One region of the Desulfosporosinus meridiei DSM 13257 genome, then DNA from elsewhere that is predicted to be linked to it. Evidence: a T-box and tRNA genes for the amino acid it is inferred to sense, from the RefSeq annotation. Region 1 holds a T-box; the other holds one or more tRNA genes.

Region 1 (7,658 bases):
TGGTACAGAAGTTATGAATGGTATGGTAAGTCCAGTGGAATTCATAGGATTCATATCCCAGAAGTACTCGTTCAACTACTTTGGAAAGCTTAAGCAGAGCCCAACGGTCAATTTCTTGAAGGTCTTTATAAGCAACTTTATCCTTAGCTGGATCAAAATCATTGAGATTGCTAAGCAAGAAACGCAAAGTATTGCGAATTTTACGGTAGGCTTCAGACATTTGTTTCATAATTCGCGGAGAAGCGGCAACATCATTTTTATAGTCTACAGAACTCACCCAAAGCCTTAAAATATCCGCCCCTAATTCCTGAACAACTTTAAGAGGGTCAACCCCATTGCCCAAGGATTTTGACATCTTGCGCCCCTGCTCATCCACAACAAAACCATGGGTTAATACATTGCGGTAAGGAGCCTGACCAAAAGCAGCCACAGAAGTGGACAGCGAGGAATTAAACCAGCCACGGTGTTGATCCGAACCTTCCAAGTAGAGATCCGCTGGCCAAGACAGTTCTGGTCGCTGCTTCAGGACACCGGCATGGCTAGTTCCAGAATCAAACCATACATCCATGATATCTGTCTCTTTACTGAAGTTTGTCCCTCCGCACTCACAAGCAGTTCCCGCCGGCAACAATTCCAAGGCAGAATGAGCAAACCAAGCATCAGAACCTTCCTGCCGGAAGAATTCTTGAACCCTGGCAATAGTTTGATCGTTAACTAACACTTTCCCACAATCCTGACAATAGAAGATCGGGATAGGTACTCCCCAAGTCCGCTGCCGAGAAATACACCAATCTCCCCTGTCGGCTATCATGTTAAAGATCCGGTCTTTTCCCCAAGCAGGTATCCAGCGAACCTTCTCTATCTCATCTAAAGCAGCTTGTCGGAAACCATTAATCGAAGCAAACCACTGTTCAGTTGCCCGAAAGATAATCGGGCTTTTACAGCGCCAACAGTGAGGATAACTGTGTTCGATGATTTCCTCAAGTACAAGATCTCCGGAATTCTTTAGATCCTCCACAATTACAGGATTTGCCTTTCCGGTCTTTAGTCCCGCATATGCGCCACCTTCTGAGGTAAATTTCCCTTGGTGGTCAACGGGACATAAAACGGTTAAGTCATACTTCTTGCTAACATAGAAATCATCTTCACCATGGGCAGGGGCTGTATGAACACACCCTGTACCGGCTTCTAAGGTAACATGTTCCCCACAGATTACTAACGAGTCTCGATTCATAAGGGGATTTTTGCATATAACCCCTTCAAGTTCCTTTCCTGAAAGTATCTTTACTACAGGAAGTTCCAGCTTCCAGAGGGAACGTAGGGATTCTAACATCCCTTCAGCAACAACCCAATGTTCTTGGTTCGCCTTTACAACGGCATACTTAAACTCAGGATGTACACTAATTGCTTGATTTGCCGGCAGTGTCCATGGAGTTGTCGTCCAAATAACGACAAATGTGTTATCTTCAGTAAGAACACTTAGTCCATCACGTACCGCAAATTTCACATAAATTGCAGTAGCTGGCTTATCGGCATATTCAATTTCAGCCTCAGCAAGTGCAGTTTCACAGGAAGGGCACCAATAAACAGGCTTTAACCCTTTATAGATATACCCTTTCTTAGTCATATCCCCAAAAACTCCTATTTGAGCAGCTTCATACTCCTTTTGCAGAGTCAGATAAGGGTTTTCCCAATCCCCCCTTACTCCAAGCCGTCTGAATTCTTCCCGTTGAATCCCTACATACTTCTCTGCATAATCCTTGCATTTCTCTCTAAATTCAAGGGCGGAAACCGAATGACGGTTTACTCCTAATTTTTTAATAACTTGTTGTTCAATCGGAAGTCCATGGGTATCCCAACCAGGAACATAAGGAGCATCAAAACCCATCATGGTCTTATATTTGACGATGATATCTTTAAGTACTTTATTAATAGCATGTCCCAGATGAATATCGCCGTTCGCGTAGGGGGGGCCGTCATGGAGAATGAATTTCGGGCACCCTTCCCGAGCCTTTTGCACTTTCTCATAAAGATTCTCTTCTTCCCATGCTTTGAGAATTTCCGGTTCTCTTTTGGGAAGATTCCCCCGCATTGGGAAATCCGTTTCGGGTAGGTTTAATGTATTACGATAGTCCATTAAAAGATATCCTCCTTTGGTTCAAGCATATTATCCTTGCCGAATTTCAATGTTTTTATCACCTTACCAACTGCTATTTCGTCCGAATGGAGCAACTAAAAATCCCGCCCCTAATAGGGACGAGATTACTCGCGGTACCACCCATGTTGCTCTAAAGCCACTCGGAAGTCTTTTAACGGGGACAAACCGAACAAAGCTTACTTAACCTTTCAGCCTTTCACTCCAAGGGGATCTCTTTGCACTTTCTCACGGGCTCACACCAACCCCGCTCGCTGTTTAGTCAGTTAACAAAGACTGTCCTTTTCAACGTGTTTAAGATTTATACTATCAAATTACTACAAATGCAATAAAAGCACTAGTCTTTTAAAATAACTTTACGCAGTATGGTAATGAGTTTCGCTTGCCCTTCCGAATCAATCGGCTCCATCATCCAAAGACAAAGAAATGATAGCTTCCGGCTTTTCCAGTCTTGAACAAAAGGATCCATCTGCTCTTTGGATACGTATAAGTGCTTAGAGTCTGGAGGGGGAGTCAAACTTACAACGACACCACGTTGTTCCATTTCATCCATTGCCCTAAAGGCACGATCTAGCAAATCATCACTTCCGGTCATCAAAACATCTCCGGAACGAAAATGGTGATCTGCTTCAGCAAACCCAACACAAAAAATCTTTATATCTTTTTCATCTGAATTTAAGTTATCAATGGAAGCTAAAAGCTGAACCTCTTGGCCGCCAACTTTGCCAACATAAATCTCATTCTCATCCTGGTGTAAGGCAAACCCTTGAATGAGAAAGTCCGGAGATATCTCACTAATTATTCTATACATTGATGAAACCCTTCTCCTTCAAAGTCATCTGTAAAACATTTTACCACGAAACCAGAGAGATTCGCAACATTTTCCAGCTGATCTCGTTAAGCGATGCCTTCATTTTTCTCTTGTAAGGTTTCTAAATCTAGATGGGCTATTAAAAAAGACTTAAGTTGCGTACGCAATAAATCGCGTTTCCTGGCAAGACCTTGGATCTCTTCTTGAATTTCTTCCCACTTCTTCTGTGCTTCAGCAACCTTTATTGTCTTAGCATGTTCTGCCTCTCGCAGAATAATTGCCGCCTCCTGACGCGCAGACTCCTTGACTTCTTCAGCAGTTTGTTGAGCCAACACCAAAGTCTGTTGTAAGGTATTCTCTATTTGCCGATAATGTCCGATTTCCGTTTCTAACGCTTTCGTCTTTTCACGGAGTTCGAAATTCTCTGTATATGCTAATTCAAATTCTTGGCTGACATTCTCGAGGAATTTCTCCACTTCCTCACATTGATAGCCGCGAATCCCTTTGCGAAAAGCTTTATTTCGTATATCAAGTGGAGTCATTTCCATTTTGATCCCTCCTAATGCCGTTGTGACCGAAAAAGTAGGATTTGCCAAGCTATTTTGTCTTTTCGGGTATTGGAGCACTCCAATAGCTTAACGCGCCCATGCCCTCGACAAGATACTAAGTCATTAGGTTGTACTTCTGTTTCTACTTTGGTCACCCCAAGACCTGACTTTTTAACCTTACCTTGAGTTATCCATTCTTGAGCCATACTTCTTGATACCCCAAAGGCATTAGCAATTACCGCATCTAGGCGTGATGAATTTACAGTTATACGCCGCTCTTCACCCAGTCCAGGCAGAAGATCCGGTATTCCTTCTGATATTGAAACATTAATTTTTTCCCGCCCGGCTTCAGTCCATTGATTTAACAAAACTGGGACGATTTCCAGCGTAGTTGCAACATAGAAGCCACTCTGGCCAGCTTGAATATCTCCAAATAAATCTCTTCGTAAGCCTAATCCCATAAGAGATCCAAGTATCTGATGATGCTCTAGTTTAGCACGCAGATTAGTGGCTCGAACTGACAACAGGGAAATCTCTGCCTGCTCCGGTTTCATGATGTCTCCCTTTGCACCCATAATAATGCGAACCCGTTCAGCATCAGGGAGTCCGCCCTCTGCCAGATAGGCAAGATGTTCTTTACGTAAAACGGATTCAATCCAATCCCGCATAGCAAAACTCAAAAATGGAGTTACCTGTTGGAACTCTTTACTAAGGACTAAATTTACTTGATCCAATAAATGAGCTGCTTCTAAACGTGCTTCTTTATCAACCCAATATTTTAAGACGCTTCGATCAATTAAATGCCTCATTCTAGAAGATTTGCCATAACAGCCATTGTGCAACGTTCAAGGCAAGGATTGCAAAGATTGGCGAGAAGTCCATTCGCATTGCAGCATTGCCAAATTGAAAACGCTGGAATGGTTTGAGGATCGGATCGGTTACATCATAGAGAACCGCAACTAATTTGTTGTTTGAGGGGTAAAACTTAGGCCCAAACCAGGACAAAATAACTCTTACAAAAATGGCGTATATCAGAATAGATATCACTTTACTTACTATTTGAACAACGAATAGAATACTAATCCCTCCCTAACTTAGAACTCTGCCAAAACATTCCCTTGTCTTTAAGCTCGTCTCTCATCTCCCCAGATATGTCGACGTTATTCGGAACAAACAAGAATATACCATTTCCGACTTTCTGCATGTTTCCATTTAACGCATAAGTTGTCCCACTAATAAAATCAACGATACGTTTAGCTAAAACCTTCTCAGCGTTTTCCAGGTTAACAATTACAGGCCGACGGGTCTTAAGCTGGTCGGCAATGTTTTGAGCTTCTTCGAAAGAATTTGGTTCCATCACTACAACTCGCATCTGTTTCTGAGTATGTATACTTACTACCTGAGCGTTTTTACGGCTGGTACGAACTTCTTCCTGAACACTTTTCTCACGTTCGTTCTCCTCAAGAATATCCTCTTCAGTTTCCTCGTCTGCGAAACCCATAATTCCAATAACCTTATCAAATAATTTGGCCATTATCTTTCCTCCTCTTTCAGGTCTCTATTCACGGTCGCCGAAAATCTGACGGCCTACACGTACAAGGGTTGCCCCTTCTTCTATAGCCAGTTCAAAATCTTGACTCATTCCCATTGAAAGCTCGTCCAAATCGGCTCCAGGCCACTTTCGAGATTGCAGAGTGTCCCGCAATTCTCGAAGTTGGCGAAAAAAACCCTGAGTTTCAGTCATGCTTGCTTCCAATGCCCCAATGGTCATCAACCCTTGTATTCTAACAAAAGGAAAATCACCAACTGAGCTCAGAAAGTCCGCCACTTCCTCTGGCATGAGTCCAGCTTTGGCAGGATCCCGCGCAATATTAACCTGAACCAACGTTGTCCAAACAATGCTGCGTCGTTCTCCTTGGATATTTAGTGCTTCCAACAATGGAAGCCTGTCCAACGAATGAATCATTGCAATTTTATCATCTAAATATTTTACTTTGTTCGTCTGAAGCCTCCCCACCAGATGCCACTGGCAATCATTCGGAAGATTAGGAGCCTTTTCCAACCATTCTTGAACTCGATTCTCAGCAAAGACTCTTTGTCCAGCCCGATAAGCCTCCTCTAAACTTGAAACCGGCTGATTCTTAGAGACGGCCAATAATCGGATAGTACTCGGATCTCTCTTACTTCGTTCTGCGGCTTGGTTAATACGCCGACGAACCTCATTTAAGCGCTGTTCTATCCCCGCTTTTGCCAACATCAGACTATCTCCTTCGAAAATAATGAATTCTACGCTGTTTCATAGGTTTCCTGCTAAATAAATCACTCTCTAGATATTTTTTACGTTGGCAACTAATCCTTCGAGTCCATCTCGAGGGGTTATTACAACAGGAATACCACTTGGGAGATTCTCGATGCAAACCATGCTGTCATCTTCATCAAGGACTTTCACCTTTCTGAACTGCACAATCCCCTCACTCCAGAGAAAAACCCCCAGTTCCTCTCCTTTTGTCCATAAAGCGGATTTCGGAATAAGCACTCCATTAGTGGGCGGACGGAAAACCCAAGACACATCCTGCCTTCTTTGCACCGCTGAGCCGTCAATATAGTATGGAAATTGAACGATTACTCCTTTTGGCTGATCAGACTTACGCAAAATTTTAGCACTAATAGTCTGTTTACCCATAGTAACACGCATAGTTTTGCCAACTGTGAGCTCGTCTATATCCGAAATCTCCAAAAAGGCCATTGTTGGAATAAGGTTATTCACGATTTTCCCTATAACCTCACCAGTTTGAAAGGTATCTCCAGTTGTTTTGGCCACAGGGGTCTGGGTTAACAGCTTATTCAGATCCATTGAGATAAGGTTTTCACTGGTAAGAATGGATTCCAGACCATCACTTTGCTGAAAAAACAACCCCCCCTTAGCTGCAGTTATCAACTGATTTATTCCGCTAGTCTTAGTACCTGGTGCAGCCCCCTCAGGTTTTATAGTTGCCACCTGTTCCCCACGCCTAATACGTTGCCCATCTCCTCCAAGGTATTCAACTTTACCGGAAATTGGAGCGAGTACAGACAATTCTTCGTTAGCAAAAGTTGCAACCACAATCCGTTCATGATTAATGGTTCCTGTTTCAGCAGTTGCAAACTTTATTGTTCCTGCAATGAACGATGAGCGATAGCACCATCCAATTCCGCCTACTAACATAATGAATATTAGACCCCAAAACCAAAAATAGGATTTTCTTCTTCTCCCCTCCATTTTACCCTCCCTGGAATTTCGAGTTTCCGTGTACGAACTAGGTGTTTCATTTCAATTTAGCTCTTGGTAAATAACACGTAAAAACCGTTCCTACTCCCACCTTAGAATTCACACTGATATTTCCGCCTAATCCCTCTACCATGTGCTTCACAATACTAAGTCCAAGCCCTGTTCCCCCTTGTTCACGTGAACGGGCCTTATCTACTCTATAAAACCGCTCAAAAATTCTCGGCAATGTTTCCTCAGGTATGCCACAACCGGTATCTCCAAATTCCAAGCGAAGAAACTCCGGTCCAACTTGTGCATTTAACCAAACCCTTCCTTCAGCCGTATATTTTACGGCATTTTCCAATAAATTTAAAAGAAGTTGACTTAATAAATTCTCTCCTATGTTTAGGGGAGGCAAATTGTCAGGCAAATCAACTTCTAATTGAATTTCTTTTGCTTGGGCGAAACTTTGAATTACGGGTTTTATTATTTCAAATGCATTCTGGACGTAACTTATTTTAACAGAGCTTATAGCATGATTTTGCTGACCTTCGAGGCGTGCCAGAGTCATTAAGTCTTCAATGAGTCTTTGTAAGCGCAAGGTCTCTCCCTGGATTATTCCCAGAAAACGATTTCGTAAAGAGGGATCCTCCGCAGCTCCATCAAGAAGGGTTTCTACGAATCCTTTGATGGATGTTAGAGGGGTTCTTAATTCATGAGAGACATTGGCAACAAACTCTGTCCGAATTTTTTCAAGCCTTCGTAGTTCAGTTACATCATGAAATACTATAACTGCGCCACGAGACTGACCTTGTCCGCTTAAAATAGGATTAATTTTACTTTGCACAATCCTTTGGGCAATATTTATTTCTCTCGAAGCTGAAGGTTGGCCTGAAA
Region 2 (7,658 bases), 2.2 Mb from region 1:
TAAACTCATACCATTCTGCATTGCATTTTTTGGTCAATATATTCTTATGAAATTAAATATTCTTGTTGTAAAAGACGGATGGAATCTCCTCTACTCAATGATACTTTACTTTTCTAGCATAGTTGCCTTTATCATAATTGAAAAGTATTCCTTAAAGATGAAGGTACAATAGCAAATTGGAACGGGTAGAACCCCGGCTCCCCAAATTCGCCCACGTGGGCGAATTTAAGACACCCCAGATGAGGTGGAAGGATGAACATAAAGAAAGACCATCTCTAACGAGATGGTCTTTCGCTTGTTTTACCTGGCGATGACCTACTTTCCCAGGGGCTATGCCCCAAGTATCATCGGCCCTGGAGGTCTTAACTTCCGTGTTCGGTATGGGAACGGGTGGAACCCCTCCGGCATAATCACCAGATGTCTGAGATAGTCGCTTTCTTTCGAAGGCTGTTCTCTCAAAACTGCACAGAGTCTATCTAGTATTGTCTAAGAATTTGAGCCACTCACCTTAGAGTCTCGATTTAGGTCAAGCCCTCGACCGATTAGTACCAGTCAGCTCCACACGTCACCGTGCTTCCACACCTGGCCTATCAACCTGATCATCTTTCAGGGGTCTTACCAGCTTTCGCTGTGGGAAATCTCATCTTGAGGTCGGTTTCGCGCTTAGATGCTTTCAGCGCTTATCCGCTCCGAATATAGCTACCCAGCTATGCCTCTGGCGAGACAACTGGTACACCAGGGATTCGTCCATCCCGGTCCTCTCGTACTAGGGACAGATCCTCTCAAATTTCCTGCGCCTGCGACGGATAGGGACCGAACTGTCTCACGACGTTCTGAACCCAGCTCACGTACCGCTTTAATGGGCGAACAGCCCAACCCTTGGGACCTACTACAGCCCCAGGATGCGATGAGCCGACATCGAGGTGCCAAACCTCCCCGTCGATATGGACTCTTGGGGGAGATAAGCCTGTTATCCCCAGGGTAGCTTTTATCCGTTGAGCGATGGCCCTTCCACTCGGTACCACCGGATCACTAAGCCCGACTTTCGTCCCTGCTCGACTTGTAGGTCTCGCAGTCAAGCTCCCTTTTGCCTTTACACTCTTCGCGCGATTTCCAACCGCGCTGAGGGAACCTTTGGGCGCCTCCGTTACTCTTTAGGAGGCGACCGCCCCAGTCAAACTGCCCACCTGATACTGTCCTAATCCCCGATTCAGGGGACCTAGTTAGAATTTCAGTACAAAAAGAGTGGTATCCCACCGTTGACTCCACCAAGGCTGGCGCCCTAGCTTCTTAGTCTCCCACCTATCCTGTACATTTTATACCAAAATCCAATGTCAAGCTACAGTAAAGCTCCATGGGGTCTTTCTGTCCTGTCGCAGGTAACCCGCATCTTCACGGGTATTACAATTTCGCCGAGTCCCTCGTTGAGACAGTGTCCAGATCGTTACACCTTTCGTGCGGGTCAGAACTTACCTGACAAGGAATTTCGCTACCTTAGGACCGTTATAGTTACGGCCGCCGTTTACTGGGGCTTCAATTCAAAGCTTCGGGTTGCCCCTAACCTCTCCTCTTAACCTTCCAGCACCGGGCAGGTGTCAGCCCCTATACATCTCCTTTCGGATTAGCAGGGACCTGTGTTTTTGTTAAACAGTCGCCTGGACCATTTCTCTGCGGCTCTTGTTACCAAGAGCGCCCCTTCTCCCGAAGTTACGGGGCTATTTTGCCGAGTTCCTTAACGAGGGTTTTCTCGCGCGCCTTAGGATTCTCACCCCATCTACCTGTGTCGGTTTACGGTACGGGCACCTAGTCACTCACTAGAGGTTTTTCTTGACAGCTTGGAGTCGGTTACTTCGCTACTAATTTTCGCTCCCCGTCACGTCTCAGAGTCTCGCAGGGCGGATTTGCCTACCCTACCTCCTACTCGCTTGGGCCAACTCAACCAACGGTTGGCTTAACCTATCCTTCTGTGTCACCCCATTGCTCAAACATTTCTAGGTGGTACTGGAATCTCAACCAGTTGTCCATCACCTACGCCTTTCGGCCTCGGCTTAGGTCCCGACTTACCCTGGGCGGACGAGCCTTCCCCAGGAATCCTTAGATTTTCGGCGGGAAGGATTCTCACCTTCCTTTTCGCATACTCATACCGGCATTCTCACTTCTATCCACTCCACCAGACCTTACAGTCTGACTTCTCGGCTGATAGAACGCTCCCCTACCCCTGCAGTAAAACTGCAAGCCATAGCTTCGGTGATACACTTGAGCCCCGTTACATTTTCGGCGCAGAACCACTCGACCAGTGAGCTATTACGCACTCTTTAAATGGTGGCTGCTTCTGAGCCAACATCCTGGTTGTCTGTGCAATTCCACATCCTTTCCCACTTAGTGTATACTTGGGGACCTTAGCTGATGGTCTGGGCTGTTTCCCTTTCGACTATGAAGCTTATCCCCCACAGTCTGACTCCCAATCTAAATCTGATGGCATTCGGAGTTTGATAAGGTTCGGTAACCTGGTAAGGCCCCTAGCCTATTCAGTGCTCTACCGCCATCGATCATCAATTGAGGCTAGCCCTAAAGCTATTTCGGGGAGAACCAGCTATCTCCGTGTTCGATTGGCATTTCACCCCTACCCACAGCTCATCCCCTGCCTTTTCAACGACAGTGAGTTCGGGCCTCCAGTGGGTTTTACCCCACCTTCACCCTGGCCATGGGTAGATCACACGGTTTCGGGTCTACAGCATGTAACTTGCGCCCTCTTCAGACTCGCTTTCGCTTCGGCTCCGGCTTCTCACCTTAACCTTGCTACATACCGTAACTCGCCGGTTCATTCTACAAAAGGCACGCTACCATCCATAATTGGACTGTAACTGCTTGTAAGCGTACGGTTTCAGGTTCTTTTTCACTCCTCTTCCGAGGTGCTTTTCACCTTTCCCTCACGGTACTGGTTCGCTATCGGTCGCTAAGTAGTATTTAGCCTTGGGAGGTGGTCCTCCCTGCTTCCCACGGGGTTTCACGTGTCCCGCGGTACTCAGGATTCCCTCACAGAATGTCCTTCTTTCGTCTACAGGAGTGTTACCTTCTTTGCTCGACCTTTCCAGATCTGTTCGACTAGAATTCCATTCTTAAAAGAGGGTCCTACAACCCCGAACCCCGAAGGATTCGGTTTGGGCTCTTCCCGTTTCGCTCGCCGCTACTCAGGGAATCGATGATTCTTTCTTTTCCTCCAGGTACTTAGATGTTTCAGTTCCCTGGGTTGTCTTCTTCAACCTATGTATTCAGTTGAGGATAACCGGACATGACTCCGGTTGGGTTGCCCCATTCGGGTATCCATGGATCAAAGCCTGCTTACGACTCCCCATGGCATTTCGCTGTTAACCGCGCCCTTCTTCGACTCTTAGCGCCTAGGCATCCACCGTACGCCCTTAATAGCTTGACCTATTGGTCGCTACTTTTAGGTTTACTCAATACTTACGTATTGATGTGAATTCGTTCGACTTTACTAGTTTTCTCTATGCAGTTTTCAAAGAACAGTGAATTTGGTGGAGGTAAGCGGGATCGAACCGCTGACCCCCTGCTTGCAAGGCAGGTGCTCTCCCAGCTGAGCTATACCCCCATTTCAATATTCCGAATTTGTATATCGATTTTGGTGGGCCTAGATGGATTTGAACCATCGACCTCACGATTATCAGTCGTGCGCTCTGACCAACTGAGCTACAGGCCCATTTTCGATATTCGCATTCGCGTTTTTGAGATTCCATTACTATGGTCTCTCAAAACTAAACAACAGCTGTTTCCAATGAGTTGCCGATCCCTCGGCGTGAGTCTTGCGACTCGTTATTGATCTCTCGTCGAACTTAGTTTTTCAACCGATGTTCTTCGTGAGAATCGACCACTAGGATGTTCGTTTAAAGCCTAAGCTCTAAACCGTTCTCCTTAGAAAGGAGGTGATCCAGCCGCACCTTCCGATACGGCTACCTTGTTACGACTTCACCCCAATTATCGGCCCCACCTTCGACGGCTAGCTCCCTTTCGGGTTACCTCACCGGCTTCGGGTGTTGCAGACTTTCGTGGTGTGACGGGCGGTGTGTACAAGGCCCGGGAACGTATTCACCGCAGTATGCTGACCTGCGATTACTAGCGATTCCGACTTCATGCAGGCGAGTTGCAGCCTGCAATCCGAACTGAGACCGGCTTTCTCGGATTTGCTTCACCTCGCGGCTTCGCTTCCGTCTGTACCGGCCATTGTAGCACGTGTGTAGCCCAAGACATAAGGGGCATGATGATTTGACGTCATCCCCACCTTCCTCCGGTTTATCACCGGCAGTCTATCTAGAGTGCTCAACCTTACTTGTTAGCAACTAAATACAGGGGTTGCGCTCGTTGCGGGACTTAACCCAACATCTCACGACACGAGCTGACGACAACCATGCACCACCTGTCTCTACGCTCCCCGAAGGGCACTCTCTAGTTTCCTAAAGATTCGTAGGATGTCAAGCCTTGGTAAGGTTCTTCGCGTTGCGTCGAATTAAACCACATGCTCCACCGCTTGTGCGGGCCCCCGTCAATTCCTTTGAGTTTCAACCTTGCGGCCGTACTCCCCAGGCGGAGTGCTTATTGTGTTAACTGCGGCACAGAAGGGGTCGATACCCTCTACACCTAGCACTCATCGTTTACGGCGTGGACTACCAGGGTATCTAATCCTGTTTGCTCCCCACGCTTTCGCGCCTCAGCGTCAGTTACAGTCCAGAAAGTCGCCTTCGCCACCGGTGTTCCTCCACATATCTACGCATTTCACCGCTACACGTGGAATTCCACTTTCCTCTCCTGTCCTCAAGATTCCCAGTTTCCGATGCACTCTCAGGGTTGAGCCCTGATCTTTCACACCGGACTTAACAATCCGCCTACGCGCCCTTTACGCCCAATAATTCCGGACAACGCTTGCCCCCTACGTATTACCGCGGCTGCTGGCACGTAGTTAGCCGGGGCTTCCTCCTTGGGTACCGTCATGTGGCCTCAATATTTTCAAAGCCACCGTTCTTCCCCAAAGACAGTACTTTACAATCCGAAGACCTTCATCATACACGCGGCGTTGCTCCGTCAGACTTTCGTCCATTGCGGAAGATTCCCCACTGCTGCCTCCCGTAGGAGTCTGGGCCGTGTCTCAGTCCCAGTGTGGCCGTTCACCCTCTCAGGCCGGCTACTGATCGTCGCCTTGGTAGGCCTTTACCCCACCAACTAGCTAATCAGACGCGGGTCCATCCATAATCGATAGCATGTTCAGAGGCCATCTTTCCTTAACGCTTGATGCCAAGCTCTAAGATTATCCGGTATTAGCCCTCGTTTCCAAGGGTTGTCCCGGATTTATGGGTAGGTTACCCACGCGTTACTCACCCGTCCGCCACTAAGAATTTTTCTAAGCAAGCTTATCAAATTCTCCGTTCGACTTGCATGTGTTAGGCACGCCGCCAGCGTTCGTCCTGAGCCAGGATCAAACTCTCCAAAAAAAGTTATTTCACTTCTTCTAGAAGAAGATGATTGACTCATGATTTATTTTGAAACCCCTAAGAGTTTCTCTCATTGGCTGTCCTTGTTGTTTAGTTTTCAAAGACCATGAATTTTGTTTGACCCGTTTGGGCCGGAATCACATCTTAGCATTTTCAACTCTCGTTGTCAATAACTAATTTTGTATTTAGCTTGATTAACTAGGTTTGAGCCTTAACCTTCTCCCTGTTAACCTCTGCGCATCTTTGTGGCGCTCAGTTATAATACCATTTTCGTTCTTTACTGTCAACTGTTTTCAAGAATTTTTCCCAATATAATTTCCCTGAATTTCATTGATGTAATTTTGGTAATTAACCATAGTTATTACGGGAAAGTCCCTCATGTCAATCTACAATTTCAACCCATTATCAGTTGCTTGAAACTCAGCTTTAAACCTTTCATCATTAATTATTTGTTCAATCATCTCTTCCTTTTCCGCTTGTGAGTATTCATAAAAGATTGGATTCAAATCCCATTCCTTTTCTTCAGGATAATACCGCAGATTTGCTCTCACGGTTTTTTCTGTCTCATAATTCTTGAAAACCAATGTCAAGGCGTAATTATTAAAATTGTATTCCCTATCAAATCCTGAGCCGTTAACAATAATATCTGAAATCTCCATTCTTGTAATCCCTCCTACTAAACTCACCTTGTTATTATGTTGCTTCATTAGCTTCACTATACAGGTTGGCTTAGAAAAGAGGGATTATATTAGAAACTTATAATAAATAATAAAATATATTAACCTTTCTAAATCAACTTAATTGTATAATCATCTAATAAAACGGGAATTAGTTGTATTCCAGCTTTTGTCCTTGATTCTATTTTAACATCTTTCATCTCAACTTTAGTCACAATCCCGCTATCCTGTATAACGTTTACTACATCCTCATTCCTAACCAGCATTACCCCCACAAGGTAACCGGTAGTATTAGAATCTACCTTTCCAATGGCAATCCCTTTTCCAGCTCTGCCTTGAGGTTTGTATTCATCCAAAGCAGTCCTTTTTAAGAACCCTCGTTGCGTAATTGTTAATAAGTCTGAAAGAGGATTACCTTCATTGACACACATTAAGGCATCGACAATCCAGTCTTCATTACCTATCGTCATTCCTTTAACACCGCGTGATTTACGACCCATAGGGTTTACTTCCATAACCAGGAATCGAATCACTTGACCCCTGCTGGTGGCAAGCAATAATTCTCCTTGCCCGTCACTAAGGAAAACTTTAACCACACTATCATTATTTTTCAGGCCTATCGCTTCTGAGGAACGAGCATTAATAAAATCGCTTACCGGGCTCCTCATAACTTGTCCACTCTTTGTAACAAAAACAAAGAAATGATCTTCTATCACATCATTAACGGCGAGAATAGAAGCTATACTTTCTCCGGAAGGCAAGGTAAAGAGATTAGTAAGCGGCCCCCCTTTATCTCTATTTTTTCCTTCAGGTATAGTTTTAGAGTTAATCGAGTAAAACTCTCCCGATCGAGTAAAGAAAAACAGTCTATCCTTATTGCTGCAGATTAACTTTTCCTGTAAGGTATCCCCATCCTTAAAGGAACAAACAAGGGCGTTATCCTTCTTTTTTGCTTGAAGCGGAAGACGTTTGATAAACCCATTTGCTGTCAAGGCGACTTGGAATATACACTCAGGTTCTCCAAAGGCACTTAGATCAATCTCATTCCGCATTTCCTCAGGTAAAATAGTAGTACGACGGTCATCCCCATGCTTATCTGCAATATCCTTAAGCTCTTTTTTTATAATGTCATATACCTTATTAATATCAGCCAAAATACTTTCCAGCTCATTGATTAGCTTTAAAATATCGGCATGCTCTTTTTTAATACCCTCAAGTTCAAAGTTCGTTAAATGTTGGAGTTTCATGTCCAAAATAGCTTGAGCTTGAATCTCAGATAATTCGAAACGGGTAATTAGGGAAGCCTTGGCAATTGAAGGGGTTTTACTGGAACGAATAGTAGCGATCACTTCATCAAGATTATTAATGGCAATAACTAAACCTTCCAAAATATGAGCCTTTAAACGAGCCTTTTCTAAGTCGAACTCTGTACGTTTAGTGACGACGATTTTTCGATGCTGGATAAAAGCTGCATTAATTT

Evidence for each region. The T-box of region 1 lies ahead of ileS (isoleucine--tRNA ligase). A T-box ahead of a tRNA ligase gene usually reads a tRNA of that ligase, here a tRNA-Ile.
Region 2: it has a tRNA-Ile gene. The T-box ahead of ileS (isoleucine--tRNA ligase) is inferred to sense a tRNA for this amino acid. The anticodon was not compared.

Annotation. Positions count from the first base shown of each region.
Region 1 is NC_018515.1:3,985,660-3,993,317, forward strand. Features, by position in the region: gene ileS (isoleucine--tRNA ligase) at 1-2,137, opposite strand, end outside; T-box leader at 2,250-2,453, opposite strand; gene DESMER_RS18400 (hypothetical protein) at 2,493-2,966, opposite strand; gene DESMER_RS18405 (DivIVA domain-containing protein) at 3,053-3,514, opposite strand; gene DESMER_RS18410 (YlmH/Sll1252 family protein) at 3,526-4,323, opposite strand; gene DESMER_RS18415 (YggT family protein) at 4,325-4,561, opposite strand; gene DESMER_RS18420 (cell division protein SepF) at 4,593-5,048, opposite strand; gene DESMER_RS18425 (YggS family pyridoxal phosphate-dependent enzyme) at 5,073-5,771, opposite strand; gene DESMER_RS18430 (biotin/lipoyl attachment domain-containing protein) at 5,841-6,773, opposite strand; gene DESMER_RS18435 (sensor histidine kinase) at 6,820-7,658, opposite strand, start outside.
Region 2 is NC_018515.1:1,829,780-1,837,437, reverse strand. Features, by position in the region: gene DESMER_RS08435 (hypothetical protein) at 1-172, shown strand, start outside; rRNA gene rrf (5S ribosomal RNA) at 303-418, opposite strand; rRNA gene DESMER_RS08425 (23S ribosomal RNA) at 523-3,433, opposite strand; tRNA gene DESMER_RS08420 (tRNA-Ala) at 3,535-3,610, opposite strand; tRNA gene DESMER_RS08415 (tRNA-Ile) at 3,642-3,718, opposite strand; rRNA gene DESMER_RS08410 (16S ribosomal RNA) at 3,935-5,501, opposite strand; gene DESMER_RS08405 (hypothetical protein) at 5,888-6,160, opposite strand; gene gyrA (DNA gyrase subunit A) at 6,289-7,658, opposite strand, start outside.